DNA from 2 places in the Massilia sp. PAMC28688 genome. Region 2 is predicted to be linked to the other one. Evidence: riboswitches for the same ligand, from Rfam matches in the RefSeq annotation. Region 2 holds a riboswitch; the other holds the start of a gene.
What was found. Region 2 has a riboswitch for glycine ahead of gcvT (glycine cleavage system aminomethyltransferase GcvT). Riboswitches for the same ligand answer to the same signal wherever they lie in the genome.

Region 1 (7,685 bases), 2.1 Mb from region 2:
ATTACTACGAATACAAAACTTACTTCTTCCAGATTCAAGGTGCAGCTGCCCCGTTGTGGAGCTGTTACCTGTACAAGTTATGCCTGATGACCATAGTAAATCGGTACCACCCCTTCCCATCCCGAACAGGACCGTGAAACGATTTTACGCCGATGATAGTGCTGCAACCAGTGTGAAAGTAGGTTATCGTCAGGCTAGTTATAAGAGAAAAACCCCGGAGCAGAAATGCCTCGGGGTTTTTTTTCGTCCGGTGAAAATATGATGACACCCTGGATTTTGCGTACCCCTCAAGCGGCGCCCGCCATGCGCCTGATCTGCTTCGCCTATGCCGGTGGCAATGCCCGCATGTACGCGCAATGGCAGGCAGCGCTTGGCCCGGAAATTGAAGTGTGGGCCGTGCAGCTGCCAGGCCGTGGTACCCGGCGCAGCGAAGAACCTTTCACCTCGCTGGCCGAATTGATTGCGGTGTTGTCAGACATCCTGCGTCCCGAGGATCAGCTGCCCTTCATGTTCTTCGGCCACAGCCTGGGTGCACTCATTGCGTTTGAACTCACGCGCCATTTCGCCGCCCATGATAGTCGGCTGCCCGATCGCCTCATGGTTTCGGCGGCCAACGCGCCGGGCCGGCGCAATCGTTCACGCGGCCTGCACACCATGGGCGACGACGAATTGATCGAGCAATTGCGGGGATTTAACGGCACGCCTCCCGCGGTCATGAAGTACCGCGAGCTGCTGGTCATGGCGCTGCCGGCCATACGCGCCGATTTTGCCGTGTCCGAAACCTATCAGTACCGCGCCGGGCCGCGCCTGCCGGTACCGCTCACGGTGCTGGCCGGCCGCGGCGATCCTTTGACAAGCAACGTGCAAATCGAGGCGTGGGCATGTGAAACAAGCGCGCCGTGCGAGGTGCACTGGTTTGACGGCGACCACTTCTTCATCAACGAACAAGAAGCTGCCGTGCTTGAGCTGATTCGCCTTAGTGTGGCTGCATCCAGTGCGAACGCTTGACGATATCGCCGATCATGTCTGCCGTTACTGCTGACAAGGTCCATCCCAGGTGGCCATGCCCGGTGTTATAAAACACGCAGGGAGATTTGCCGCGCCCGACCCGCGGCAGCATGGTCGGCATCATCGGGCGCAAACCTGCCCAGGGCACGACACTGCGGGTGTTAATGCCCGGGAAGCATTCATGGACCCAGTCGACCAGCGGCCGGATGCGGTCGGCCCGGATATCGCGATTGAAGCCATTGAATTCAGCGGTACCCGCCACGCGGAAGCGTTCATCGCCCAGCCGGCTGGTGACCAGTTTGGTCGCATCGTCCAGCAGGCTGACCGTGGGCGCCGCGGCCTGGCTGGCAGCATCGTGCAGATTGACCGTGATTGAATAGCCTTTGACGGGATAGATATTGACCCGGTCGCCCAGTGACGCGGCCAGGCTGCGGCTGGCGGTGCCGGCGCAGACCACCACGCCGTCAAAAACAGTGGTCTCTTCATCGTTACCCCGCCCGACCGAGATGCTGACGGCACTGCCGTCGGTCACCACACCGGCCACTTCACGTCCGTGCATGAAGCGCACGCCCAGGCGCTGCGCTGCATGGGCCAGGCCCACCGTGAATTTGTGGATGTCGCCGGTGGCGTCGCTGTCGGTGAAAAAGCCGCCGTAGTAGTTCCCCGCCAGGGTCGGTTCAATGGCGCGCATCTCCGACGGCGTGACTGCGCGGCGCTCAAGGCCGCCTTGTGCCAGCATGCGGGTCACGTTGGCGGCGTGGTCAAAGCTGGCCTTGTCGCGGTAGATGTGCAGGATGCCTTTGCGCTTGGCATCAAAATCAATATTCTCATCCTCCGCCCAGGCAAACAGGTGCTTGCGGGCGGCAATGGCCAGGCGCGCGGTTTCCACCGTGTTGGCGTGGTAATGCGGGATGGCGGCGATGAATTCGGCGAACCAGGACAATTTGTGCCAGCTCGGTGTCGGATTGACCAGCAAGGGCGCGTCGCGGGTGAGCATCCACTTGATGCCTTTCAGGAGCGTGGAGCTGTGATTCCATACTTCCGCATTGGAAGCGGACAGCTGGCCGCCGTTGGCAAACGAGGTTTCCATGCCGGTGTAGCGGTGCTTTTCGATGACGGTGACGGTATAGCCGCGTTTGGCGAGCGCGTACGCCGTCGTGACGCCGGTAATGCCGCCGCCGATAACTGCAATGGTTTTCATGTAGATCAGGTCCAGAAGGTCATTGAAAGGAAATCCGCACGCACCATGCGCGCAGGACACCCCCTCTGTGCTGGACCTGAGAGATTCACCGCCACGCCTGTGCGGTTTGCTCCTTCGGTGCATCGGGTGACGAGATCCGATGGCTCTTCAGAGTGCATGTGCAATATCGGTCCCTGGGCCTGAGAGATTCCGGGGCGGTTGCTCCTTCGGCGCTGCCGCATGCGGCAGACTCTCCCGATATCGCGTTGGCATTGCGCCAACAACGCGGCAAGCTTAAACCACTGCCGTCCAAATCCCAAGCCTTATTTGCTAGGTCTCGCCGCTGAGGTAGCCGCTGTTGCTTTCCCGGCAGCGTTTGCGCTCGAACCATGGGAAGGCCAGCCAGAGACCGACCAGCACAAACACGGTCGCCAGCGCGCCCGCGATGCTCACGTCAAGCTTGCGCGTGGCCACGAAGATCACGGTGAACATATCCAGCGCCAGGCCGGCGGCCAGTGGCCACAGCGCCGAGCGCAGCAGGGCAGCGGAGCGCTTGATCATCCGGCGCGACACGTATGCCGGCCCCACGATGCGGTAATAAATGGCGGGCGTCATCACCAGCGCCACCGCCAGGATGACCATGGCCAGGCTGACCAGGTGGCAGGTCACTGCGAACGCGGGCAAGCCGCCAAAGCGTTCACTGAACACGGCAATGGTCTGGAAACCAAACAGCGCCTGCACACCGGGAAGAATGACGCGCGCCTCTTCGATAATGTCGCGCATCTCTTCATGAAAATTATTTGTCTCTTGTGCTTTTTCCATGAACGAACAGTACCGGTATTCCTCCTGGTCATCAATAGCGCACTGTTGAACTGCGCCCGAACACGTTGAGTCCAATCAATGCAGCTTGTCAGCGGCTTCGTAGTATTGCCTTTCGATCGTGCGTTGATGTTTTCTGACAGGGGTGGCCATGATGAGAAGCGGCAGATGGGCAGTGCGGGCAGTGGCGGCGGCGATCTGCCTGATGGGCAGCGGCTGCGGCCGGGTGGAGCTGGCCTTTGGCGAGGCGCCCCGGCACAGCCAGGTACAGGCGGACATCACGCGCACCAGTTACGGGCTGGCCCACATCCGGGCTGACGATTTCCGGGGCCTGGGATACGGGCTGGCATATGCCTACGCCCAGGATAATCTGTGCATGTTCGCGGACACCCTGCTGACAGTGCGTGGCGAACGGTCCCGCTATTTCGGCCCCGCCGCATCGGCAACGGAGCCTGCCAACGGCGAGTATGGTGCCGCCATTTATTACGTCAAGCTCAACAACCTCGACAGCGATTTCTTTTTCAAGGGCTATCTCGACATCGAGCAATTGCGCGCCGGCTATGCGGCAGGCAGCCGGGACACGCAGGAACTGCTGGAAGGCTACGTCATCGGCTACAACCGCTATCTGAAAGACCACGCGGGGCGCTACCCGGCGGCGTGCAACAACGCGGCCTGGGTCAAGCCGATCACGGTCGACGACATGTACCGGGTGCTGGCAGAAAAAGCCCTGCACGCTACGGGCGAAGTGTTCGCCCAGGAATTTGTGAACGGGGGACGATCCCCCGGGCAGGCACTCCCGTCCGCGCCGGCCGGACCCGCCAACGGGGCCCTGCTGCAGGAGCGGCTGCGCCGCCTGACGCGGGAGCAGCTGGGCAGCAACGCGCTGGCCATCGGCAGCGACTTGAGTGCCACGGGGCGCGGCCTGTTGTTGGGCAATCCTCATTACCCGTGGACCAGTACCGACCGCTTCTACCAGGCGCACCTTACCGTGCCCGGGAGCTACGATGCCATGGGCGTGATTCTGGGGGGCATTCCCCTGGTCGTGATTGGCTTTAACAGGGACGTGGCCTGGAGTCATACCGTGACCGCCGCCGTCCACTTCACCACGTTCAAGCTTGCGCTGGACGGGCGCGACCCGGCCGGCACCACCTACCTCATTGACGGGGTGGCCGAAAAGATGAGCAGCCGCCAAGTATCCGTGGATGTGCGTGAGGCGGACGGGAGCATGACTGCGCGCAGCAAGACCTTTTATTTCAGTCGCCACGGGGCAGTTGTCGTATGGCCTGCTGCCGGCCTGGGATGGACTGCCAGTGAAGTGACGGTACTGGGCGACCCCAACCGCAACAATACGCGCCTCATGGACCAATGGCTGGGCATTGGTCGGGCACAAAGCGTTGCGGAACTCAAGTCCGCGCTCGATCGGACGGCGGGACTGCCGTGGGTGAACACGGTGGCGGCAGACCGGCACGGCAACACCCTGTATGCGGACGCCAGTGTCGTGCCGCACATGGAAACAGCAAAGTTCCTGTCGGATTGCTTGCTGTTCGAACCGTTGCTGACCTTTGACGGAACACGATCGGCATGTGGCTGGGGCAGCGATCCGGATACACCACCCGGCATCTTCTCACCAGCGCGCGCACCCTTTGCCATGCGTACGGATTATGCAGGCAACTCCAATGATTCCTATTGGCTCAACAATGCCCGGGCCTTGCTGACCGGACCTGCGCCCTACGGCTACTCACCCCTGTATGGCCCGGTCAACGCTGCGCAATCGCTGCGCACCCGCATAGGATTTGTGCAGCTGGAGGAACAGATCGCGCAGCGCGGCCGCTTGCAGCTGCAGGACTTGCAGGAACTGGCGTTTGCCAACCGCATCCATGCCGCCGAGCTGGTCCTGCCCGACTTGCTGCCGCACTGCCTGGCGTCGTCCGATGCGCAGGTGCGGGCCGGCTGCGCCGCATTGGCCGGCTGGGACCGGCGGGCCAATCTGGAAAGCCGGGGCGCCGTCCTGTTTCGCGAATTCTGGCTGCAGGTTGCCAATGCTCCGGGCAAGTGGGCAGTGCCGTTCGATCCCCGCGATCCTGTCCACACGCCGCGCGCTCTGGCTGCGGGCCTTGTCCCTGACATGCTGGCTTCGCTCAAGCGGAGCGTGCAGAAACTGGAGATGCTGGGCGTCCCCCTGGATGGGCCGCTCGGGCAGTACCAGAGTGACACGCGCGGCGGTGTCCGGGTGCCAATTCACGGGGGCATCGGCAATGTCGATGGTTCCTACAATTCCCTGACCATGGGCTCGCCGCTGCGGGCCACTGGGTACGAGAACGTGATCTGGGGCACGAGTTACGTGCAGACGGTCACCTTTGACCACAAGGGGCCGGTGGCCGAGGGCATGCTGGTGTATGGGCAATCCGTGGACCCTGCGTCACCGCATTATGGCGACCAGGTGCCGCTGTTTTCGCGCAAGCAGTTTATCGCGCTGCCATTCTGGCCGGAAGACATGAAGGCGGACCCCCAGTACAAGGTCATGCGCATCGCGGAATAGGTGAGAAAGCGCTTGCGGACCGGGACGCGGCTTGCTATAGTTCGCCTCCCCGAACGAAACGTTAACGAAATCAAGTAGTTAGCAAGCCGTCAGGGAGTGTCGAAAACGACGCTGTAATAAAAAAGGGAGTTGACGAGAATCGCGAAACGCTGCATAATCTCACCTCTCTGCTGCAACGAACACAACGCTTCGTAGCCTGCAGCAAGGCAGTACCGAATAAGTTCTTTAAAAATTAACAGTCGATAAGTGTGGGCGTTTGATGAAGGTGCCAACAGAGCGAAAGCGATGTTGAATACTTAAATTATCAAATGTTCACAAGAAAGAAATATAGGCGCTACGAAAGTAGTGGCCTGTCAGTATTTTGAGTGAGCGAATTCGGACCAATGGGACGAATTCGGGCAGAAATGCCCGACAAACAGAGATTGAACTGAAGAGTTTGATCCTGGCTCAGATTGAACGCTGGCGGCATGCCTTACACATGCAAGTCGAACGGCAGCGCGGGGCAACCTGGCGGCGAGTGGCGAACGGGTGAGTAATATATCGGAACGTACCCTGGAGTGGGGGATAACGTAGCGAAAGTTACGCTAATACCGCATACGATCTAAGGATGAAAGTGGGGGATCGCAAGACCTCATGCTCCTGGAGCGGCCGATATCTGATTAGCTAGTTGGTGGGGTAAAGGCCTACCAAGGCATCGATCAGTAGCTGGTCTGAGAGGACGACCAGCCACACTGGAACTGAGACACGGTCCAGACTCCTACGGGAGGCAGCAGTGGGGAATTTTGGACAATGGGCGCAAGCCTGATCCAGCAATGCCGCGTGAGTGAAGAAGGCCTTCGGGTTGTAAAGCTCTTTTGTCAGGGAAGAAACGGTGAGGGCTAATATCCCTTGCTAATGACGGTACCTGAAGAATAAGCACCGGCTAACTACGTGCCAGCAGCCGCGGTAATACGTAGGGTGCAAGCGTTAATCGGAATTACTGGGCGTAAAGCGTGCGCAGGCGGTTTTGTAAGTCTGTCGTGAAATCCCCGGGCTCAACCTGGGAATTGCGATGGAGACTGCAAGGCTAGAATCTGGCAGAGGGGGGTAGAATTCCACGTGTAGCAGTGAAATGCGTAGAGATGTGGAGGAACACCGATGGCGAAGGCAGCCCCCTGGGTCAAGATTGACGCTCATGCACGAAAGCGTGGGGAGCAAACAGGATTAGATACCCTGGTAGTCCACGCCCTAAACGATGTCTACTAGTTGTCGGGTTTTAATTAACTTGGTAACGCAGCTAACGCGTGAAGTAGACCGCCTGGGGAGTACGGTCGCAAGATTAAAACTCAAAGGAATTGACGGGGACCCGCACAAGCGGTGGATGATGTGGATTAATTCGATGCAACGCGAAAAACCTTACCTACCCTTGACATGTACGGAAGCCTTGAGAGATCGAGGCGTGCTCGAAAGAGAGCCGTAACACAGGTGCTGCATGGCTGTCGTCAGCTCGTGTCGTGAGATGTTGGGTTAAGTCCCGCAACGAGCGCAACCCTTGTCATTAGTTGCTACGAAAGAGCACTCTAATGAGACTGCCGGTGACAAACCGGAGGAAGGTGGGGATGACGTCAAGTCCTCATGGCCCTTATGGGTAGGGCTTCACACGTCATACAATGGTACATACAGAGGGCCGCCAACCCGCGAGGGGGAGCTAATCCCAGAAAGTGTATCGTAGTCCGGATTGTAGTCTGCAACTCGACTACATGAAGTTGGAATCGCTAGTAATCGCGGATCAGCATGTCGCGGTGAATACGTTCCCGGGTCTTGTACACACCGCCCGTCACACCATGGGAGCGGGTTTTACCAGAAGTAGGTAGCTTAACCGTAAGGAGGGCGCTTACCACGGTAGGATTCGTGACTGGGGTGAAGTCGTAACAAGGTAGCCGTATCGGAAGGTGCGGCTGGATCACCTCCTTTCTAGAGTTGCACACGCACAGTAATGTGAGGGCCCCATTAGAGGGGTGTTCATTAAGCGTCCACTCTTATCGACTGTTGAAATTAGAAGAAACAGTAGTAGTGTCCAAGTCGGGGCTGTAGCTCAGCTGGTTAGAGCACCGTGTTGATAACGCGGGGGTCGTTGGTTCGAGTCCAACCAGCCCTACC
Region 2 (7,685 bases):
TTTTGATACTGCGCAAAGGTCGCGCTTCGGCGTTTCCTTAACATGAAGAATCACCTTGCTTCAGGGGCGGCGCGGCCGCCCTCCTGGTGCACCGACCTTGCCAAGGAAACCATCATGTCCCCACTGCCCCGCCTCGATACCCGCCATAAACTATTTGCCTGCATCGGCGCGCTGCTTGCGGCGTGCCTGACGCTGGCGTTCTGGATCCTCGGCCAGGCAGAGCAGATTGCCCTGTTATCGGCCGGTTCCGGTCAAAAGTTAAGTGCTGCAATAAAAATTTACGACACCGCCCGCATCACCTTCTGGTGCGCGGCCGTGGCCCTGACGCTCGTTGCCGTGCTGGGCGGGGCCTGGCTGCAGGCGGCGCTGGATCGGCCCATGGAGGAAGCCGGCGCCCTGGCCCGGCGCGTGGCGGAAGGCGACCTGAGCGGAAAAGTCAGCGACCAGGGCGGCGCCGGCGGCATCTTGCTGGGCGCAATGCAGGAGATGAATGAACGCCTGGCGGGCATGATTGTCAAGGTGCGCAGCGGTACGGAAAGCATTGCCACCAGCGCCGGCCAGATCGCCGCCGGCAGCATGTCCTTGTCCGCGCGCACGGAAGAGCAGGCGGCATCGCTCGAAGAGACGGCCTCTTCAATGGGCCAGCTGACGGCCACGGTCCGCCAGAATGCCGAACACGCGCACCAGGCCAGCCAGCTTGCCATTTCAGCCTCCGACGTGGCAGTGCGCGGCGGTGCCGTGGTGGCCGAAGTGGTTTGCACCATGGCATCCATTAACGAATCGTCGAGCCGGATTGCCGAGATCATCAACGTCATCGACGGCATTGCTTTTCAGACCAACATCCTGGCCCTGAACGCGGCAGTGGAAGCGGCCCGCGCCGGCGAACAGGGACGCGGTTTCGCCGTGGTGGCTGGCGAAGTTCGCAGCCTGGCCCAGCGGTCGGCGGCAGCGGCGCAGGAAATCAAGCTGCTGATTGACGATTCCGTGGGCAAGGTCAGCGCCGGCACGGAACTGGCCGGGCGCGCGGGCAAGACCATGCATGACGTCGTCACGAGCGTCAAGCGGGTGACCGACATCATTGGCGAAATTGCCCATGCCAGCGCGGAACAGACAGCCGGCATCGACCAGATCAACCAGGCCATTTCAGCCATGGACGCGGCCACCCAGCAGAACGCGGCGCTGGTCGAGCAATCGGCGGCGGCGGCGGCCTCGCTGCGCGACGAAGCAGGTCACCTGTCACGCGCGTCGGCCGCCTTTGTCCTGGGGCCGGAACACGGGGTGCGCAAAGCAGCTGTGCACCTGGTCGCGAGCAATCCTCACGCCCGTGCAACAGCGGGCACGGCCACTGCCCGCAGCAAGGCCCCCGCCATCCATGTCGTGGCGCCGTCCCCTGCCGCGCGGCCCCAGCGTCAGCGCGGGGCAATGGCCCGGCTGGACCTGGATTGGGAAGAGTTCTGACCCTGGCCAATTTGTTGCAATTCTGTAGGAAGCGCTCCTACAGCGGGTCGAGCGATCTTCTGATAGCGGCCCTGTTGCGGGCATCCCATCATTGGTTCACCAAACGGGCCTGAGAAACAATTCAGGCGCGCAAGGCGAGCAAGACATTTCAAACTTTCTTAAAGGAATGAACATGGCCTCGAATCAGAAAAACAAGGGTGGTAGCAAGCAAAGTGACAGCGCATCGTCGAACAAGCAGTCCGGCAGCCAGGGTTCCGGTTCGCGCTCGGGCGGCACCCAGGGTGGCACCCACGAGCAGCACGTGGAAGCCGGCCGCCAGAGCCACAAGAACGATAACAAGGAAGGTTCGCGCCAGTCCGGTTCGGGTTCGGGCAGCGCAAGCAAGAGCAGCGGCAACCGCTGATCAGGCTGACCGCTGGGTACTGCCGGGTTTCCGGGCAGTACCACTACAGTGCCAAACAGGAAGCCATCGAAAGAGTCTGCAGCGGCGCGCCGTTGACAGGCTCTTTTCGTTGAAACGCTCTTTTCTTTTGCGCGTCTACCGGGCCCGGCTCGACAGGAAACGGGGAGCCAGGCAACCGGGCGCTAGATATTGCGGATATGGACGCCCCGCGGCGGGGCAAAATCGGCCACATCGTCGATCATGCGCGCAGCCTTGGCGTCGCGCGAGGTGAGGTGCAGGTCGGAATACTGGTGAATGGCCCACTGCTCCGGCGACAGTTCGATGTGCTTGCGCAAAATGGATTCAGTGCGCGCATCATCGGCCCGCAAGCCTTCGACGATGATATTGAGCGCGTCCGGGCGCGCGCCCGGCGACGCGGTGGCGTGCGACTTGTGGACCATGAAGCGCGCCGTCTCGCTGGCGTAGCGGCGCGTACCGGACAGGAACAGGATGACGGCGATGGACGCTACCGCGCCGCCGTTGTACATGACGAATTCGATGGGCGCCCTGGAGAGGAAGTTATACATGCACAGGCCATCGCTGACGTAGCCGCCGTTGGACTGGATCAGAATATGGGCCCGTTCCACGCCCGCCTCGGTCATGGCCGAAACACTCTCGAACACGCGATGCACCATATCGCTGTTGACGTCACCGGAGAGCGTAAACCACGCTTCCGTACCACTTTTCGTTTGTTGTTCGGTCATGGCTGTTTTACTCGTAAAAGGGATGAGCAATTTTAACAAATCCGCCCTATGCCGGCGTGGCGGGCGCACTGCATTCGTGCGCGCCCTCTCTCGCCCCTGGTTTCCCCCTGCGATGGGCGCTCTTAAGTTGACTTTGGCAGCCTGCTGGCATATGCTCTGCACTCTTGATCGGGAGAGGGTAGCCACGCGCTGCCGCCGAAGGGGCATCACCCAAAAACTCTCAGGCAAAAGGACCGGTCAGGGGTCGGCAGCGCGTGTCGCGGCGGATCAAACTCTGGAGAGCGGCCGCGGCACATGCCGGCGGCCCACCGAAGGGGCAGGCGGAACATCTCCGCTATCTCTCAGGTACCAAGGACAGAGGGGCGCGAACACCCGCAACGGGCCAGTGTGGTCCTGCGTACCTGTTCGGCGGTCCCCTATACACCTGCCCGAGGATTCCATGACGCTTAAAGCGACCCCGCTCAATTCCGCACACCGCGCAGCCGGCGCCAAGATGGTCGATTTTGGCGGCTGGGACATGCCCGTCAACTACGGCTCGCAGATCGAAGAACACCATGCCGTGCGCACCGACGTGGGCATGTTCGATGTCTCCCACATGTGCGTGGTCGACCTCGAAGGCGACAATGTGCGCGCCTTCCTGCGCGGCCTGCTGGCCAATAACGTCGACAAGCTGCAGGTGCCGGGCAAGGCGCTCTACTCCTGCATGCTCAATGAGCAGGGCTTCGTCATCGACGACCTGATCGTGTACTTCTTTGCCGAAAACTGGTTCCGCCTGGTGGTCAACGCCGGCACCGCCGAGAAGGACGTGGCCTGGATCAGTGCCCGTAACGAGGCCACCGGTAGCGGCGTGACGATCACGCAGCGCCGCGACGGTGCCGACCCGATGGCGCTGATCGCCGTGCAGGGCCCGAATGCCCGTGCCAAGGTGTGGGAAGTGCTGCCCACCACCAAAGAGGCGTCCGAACCGCTCAAGCCCTTTAACGCCGTCATCGTCAAGGACACCGCGTTTGGCGACGTGATGGTGGCGCGCACCGGCTACACGGGCGAAGACGGTTTTGAACTGGCGTTCTCCGCGTCCCAGGCCGAGGCACTGTGGAATGCCCTGCTGGCGGCCGGCGTCAAGCCTGCGGGCCTGGGCGCGCGCGACACGCTGCGCCTGGAAGCGGGCATGAACCTGTACGGCCAGGACATGGACGACACGGTCAACCCGCTTGACGCCGGCCTGGCGTGGACCGTGGACCTGGTGTCCGAGCGCGACTTCGTAGGCAAGGATGCGCTCAAGGCGCAGGGCCAGAACCAGCAGTACGTGGGCCTGATCCTGCGTGAGAAAGGCGGCATCCTGCGCGCCCACCAGAAAATCATCAGCGCCTCCGGGAGCGAAGGCGAAATCACCAGTGGCACTTTCAGCCCCACCATGCAGCAGGCCATCGCCCTGGCGCGGGTGCCGATGGACGTCGCCGTGGGCGACACCGTTCACGTGGAAATCCGCGACAAGCGCCTGGCCGCCAGCGTAATCAAGCTGCCCTTCGTGCGAAACGGTAAAATCCTCGCTGCCTGACCCGAACCCATATCGAATCTTTTAATCCGGAGCCTTACATGAATATTCCTGCAGACCTGAAGTACACCGAGTCCCACGAGTGGGTACGCGCTGAAGCCGACGGCACCTTCACCGTCGGTATCACCGAATACGCGCAGGATGCCCTGGGCGACATCGTGTTCGTCGAACTGCCGAAGGTGGGCAAGTCCTTCAGCGCCGGCGACGACGCCGCCGTGGTGGAATCGGTCAAGGCCGCCAGCGACATCTACGCCCCGGTATCGGGCGAAGTCGTGGCCATCAATACCGCCGTCACCGACGCTCCGGACTCGATCAACAGCGACGCCTACGGCGCCTGGCTGTTCAAGTTGAAGCCCGCCGATGCGTCCTCGATCAACGGCCTGCTCGACGCAGCCGCCTACGGCAAGAACACCGCAGAGTAATCCACTCGCCGCCGCGGCTGCGCAAGTGCGCGCCGCGGCACACAGCACTCCTCTCGCTTTTCCTTTCTTTGGCCTCCCACATCATGACCCGCTCCAGCCTGACCCAACTCGAAGCACGCGACTCCTTCATCCCGCGCCATATCGGTCCCTCCGACAGCGAACAGGCAGCCATGCTGTCGACGCTGGGATACCCGTCGCGCGCGGCGCTGATCGACGCCATCGTCCCTGCCCATATCCGTACCAAGAGCCGGCTCGAACTGGGCCAGTTCTTCGACCCCATGCCGGAGCAGGCCGCACTGGCCAAACTGAAGGGCATCGCCGCCAAGAACAAGGTCATGAAGTCGATGATCGGCCAGGGCTACTACAACACCCATACGCCCGGCGTCATCCTGCGCAACATCTTTGAAAACCCGGCCTGGTACACCGCCTACACGCCCTACCAGCCCGAGATTTCGCAGGGCCGCCTGGAAGCGATCCTGAACTTCCAGCAGATGATCACCGACCTGACCGGCATGGGCATCGCCAATTCGTCGATGCTTGACGAAGGCACCGCCGCCGCCGAAGCCATGACGCTGATCCAGCGCGTGGGCAAGTCGGCATCGAACGTGTTCTACGTGGCCGACGACGTGCTGCCGCAGACGCTGGAAGTGATCCAGACCCGCGCCCGCCCGATTGGCGTGGAAGTGCGGGTGATCGCCGCCGACGCCGTCGCCACGCTGTCGGAGCCGTGCTTCGGCGTGCTGCTGCAGTACCCGGGCGTACACGGCGACGTGCGCGACTACCGCGCCGCGGTCGAAAGGCTGCACGCGGCCGGCACCATGGTCGTTGCCGCCGCCGACCTGCTGGCCCTGACCCTGCTCACGCCACCGGGCGAATGGGGCGCCGACGTGGTGGTAGGTAACAGCCAGCGCTTTGGCGTGCCGCTCGGATTCGGCGGCCCGCACGCCGGCTACCTGGCCACGCGCGACGAATTCAAGCGCAGCATGGCCGGGCGCCTGGTGGGGGTGACCATCGACGCCCAGGGCAACAAGGCATACCGCCTGGCCCTGCAAACGCGCGAACAGCACATCCGCCGTGAAAAGGCGACCTCCAACATCTGTACCGCACAGGTGCTGCTGGCCGTCATGGCCGGCATGTACGCGGTCTACCACGGCCCCAAGGGGCTGGAGCGCATCGCCCAGCGCGTGCACCGCTTCACCAACATCCTGGCCGCCAAGCTGGGGCAGCTCGGCTATGAGATCGTCAACAGCACTTACTTCGACACCCTGACCATCCGCACCGGCCGCGCGGCCGAACTGCTGTCGGCAGCCGAAGCGAAGGGTGTGAACCTGCGCCGCGCCGGCGAGGCCATGGTGGGCGTGTCGCTGGACGAAACCACGACCCGCGAAGACCTGGCCCTGCTGTGGTCCATCTTCGCGCAGGGCGTGGCCAACGCGCCGGCCGCACCGGACTTTGACGCATTTGAAGCTGCTGCCCAGACCGCGTTCCCGGACAACCTGGCCCGTACCAGCGCCTACCTGACCCACCCGACCTTCAACCGCTACCACGCCGAGCACGAAATGCTGCGCTACCTGCGCAGCCTGGCCGACAAGGACCTGGCGCTGGACCGCACCATGATCCCGCTTGGCTCGTGCACCATGAAGCTCAATGCCACCAGCGAGATGATCCCGGTCACCTGGCCGGAATTTTCGAACATCCACCCGTTTGCACCGGATGCCCAGACCGTGGGCTACCGCGAGATGATCGGCCAGCTCGAAGAGATGCTGTGCGCCGTCACCGGTTACGCCGCCATTTCGCTGCAGCCCAACGCCGGTTCGCAGGGTGAATACGCCGGCCTGCTGGTGATCCAGGCCTACCACGAATCGCGTGGCGAAGGCCACCGCAACATTTGCCTGATCCCGTCGTCGGCCCACGGCACCAACCCTGCATCGGCCAACATGGTGGGCATGAAGGTCGTGGTCACGGCCTGCGACGACAACGGCAACGTGGACCTGGACGACCTGCGCGCCAAGGCGGAAAAGCACAGCGAGAACCTGGCGTGCGTGATGGTCACCTACCCTTCCACCCACGGCGTGTTTGAAGAAGGCATTACGGAGCTGTGCGAGATCATCCATTCGCACGGGGGCCAGGTCTATATCGACGGCGCCAACATGAATGCGCTGGTCGGCGTGGCAGCTCCGGGCAGCTTTGGCGGCGACGTCAGCCACCTGAACCTGCACAAGACCTTCTGCATCCCGCACGGCGGCGGCGGACCGGGCGTGGGCCCGATCGGCGTGGGCGCCCACCTGGCCAAGTTCCTGCCCAACCAGCGTTCAAGCGGTTATACCCGTGACGAAGCCGGCATCGGCGCGGTCAGCGCGGCGCCGTACGGCTCGGCCAGCATCCTGCCGATTTCGTGGATGTATATCGCCATGATGGGCGGCGAAGGCCTGACCGCCGCCACCGAAACCGCGATCCTGGCTGCCAACTACATTGCACGGCGCCTGGCACCGCACTACCCCGTGCTGTACACCGGCCACGATGGCCTGGTGGCGCACGAGTGCATCCTGGACCTGCGCCCGATCACCGACGCCACCGGCATCAGCAATGAAGACGTGGCCAAGCGCCTGATGGACTTTGGCTTCCATGCACCGACCATGAGCTTCCCGGTACCGGGCACCCTCATGATTGAGCCGACCGAAAGCGAATCGAAGGCCGAGATCGACCGCTTCATCGAAGCCATGATCACCATCCACGCCGAAATCGTGAAGGTCGAGCGCGGCGAATATGACCGCATGGACAATCCGCTCAAGGGTGCGCCGCACACGGCAGAAGTGCTGACCGCCGACGTGTGGGAGCACAAGTACAGCCGCGAAGTGGCAGCCTTCCCGGTCGCCTCGCTGCGCAAGCAAAAGTACTGGCCGCCGGTCGGCCGCGCGGACAACGTGTATGGCGACCGGAACCTGTTCTGCGGCTGCGCACCGATCAGCGATTACGAGTAAAGGTGCCTGTACGGCCGGCCGCTGGCGCCGGCCGCACCAGATGGCAGGCGGGCATGGCTCGCCTGCCTTTTTTTTTTGCCCGCCGCTGAATCAGTCGCGTCTGGACGCCAGGCGCAGATGGGC

Region 1: another riboswitch for glycine. It lies ahead of KY495_RS10085 (D-amino acid dehydrogenase); the one in region 2 lies ahead of gcvT (glycine cleavage system aminomethyltransferase GcvT).

The regions. Positions count from the first base shown of each region.
Region 1 covers NZ_CP080378.1:2,244,862-2,252,546, forward strand. Annotated here, with positions in the region: rRNA gene rrf (5S ribosomal RNA) at 83-195, shown strand; gene KY495_RS10080 (thioesterase II family protein) at 259-1,008, shown strand; gene KY495_RS10085 (D-amino acid dehydrogenase) at 977-2,209, opposite strand; glycine riboswitch at 2,367-2,456, opposite strand; gene KY495_RS10090 (DUF6328 family protein) at 2,519-2,971, opposite strand; gene KY495_RS10095 (penicillin acylase family protein) at 3,159-5,546, shown strand; rRNA gene KY495_RS10100 (16S ribosomal RNA) at 5,971-7,499, shown strand; tRNA gene KY495_RS10105 (tRNA-Ile) at 7,610-7,685, shown strand, end outside.
Region 2 covers NZ_CP080378.1:4,375,032-4,382,716, reverse strand. Annotated here, with positions in the region: gene KY495_RS24130 (methyl-accepting chemotaxis protein) at 115-1,458, shown strand; gene KY495_RS19530 (hypothetical protein) at 1,631-1,861, shown strand; gene KY495_RS19525 (ATP-dependent Clp protease proteolytic subunit) at 2,044-2,604, opposite strand; glycine riboswitch at 2,764-2,850, shown strand; glycine riboswitch at 2,869-2,972, shown strand; gene gcvT (glycine cleavage system aminomethyltransferase GcvT) at 3,044-4,162, shown strand; gene gcvH (glycine cleavage system protein GcvH) at 4,201-4,581, shown strand; gene gcvP (aminomethyl-transferring glycine dehydrogenase) at 4,665-7,562, shown strand; gene KY495_RS19505 (methyl-accepting chemotaxis protein) at 7,653-7,685, opposite strand, start outside.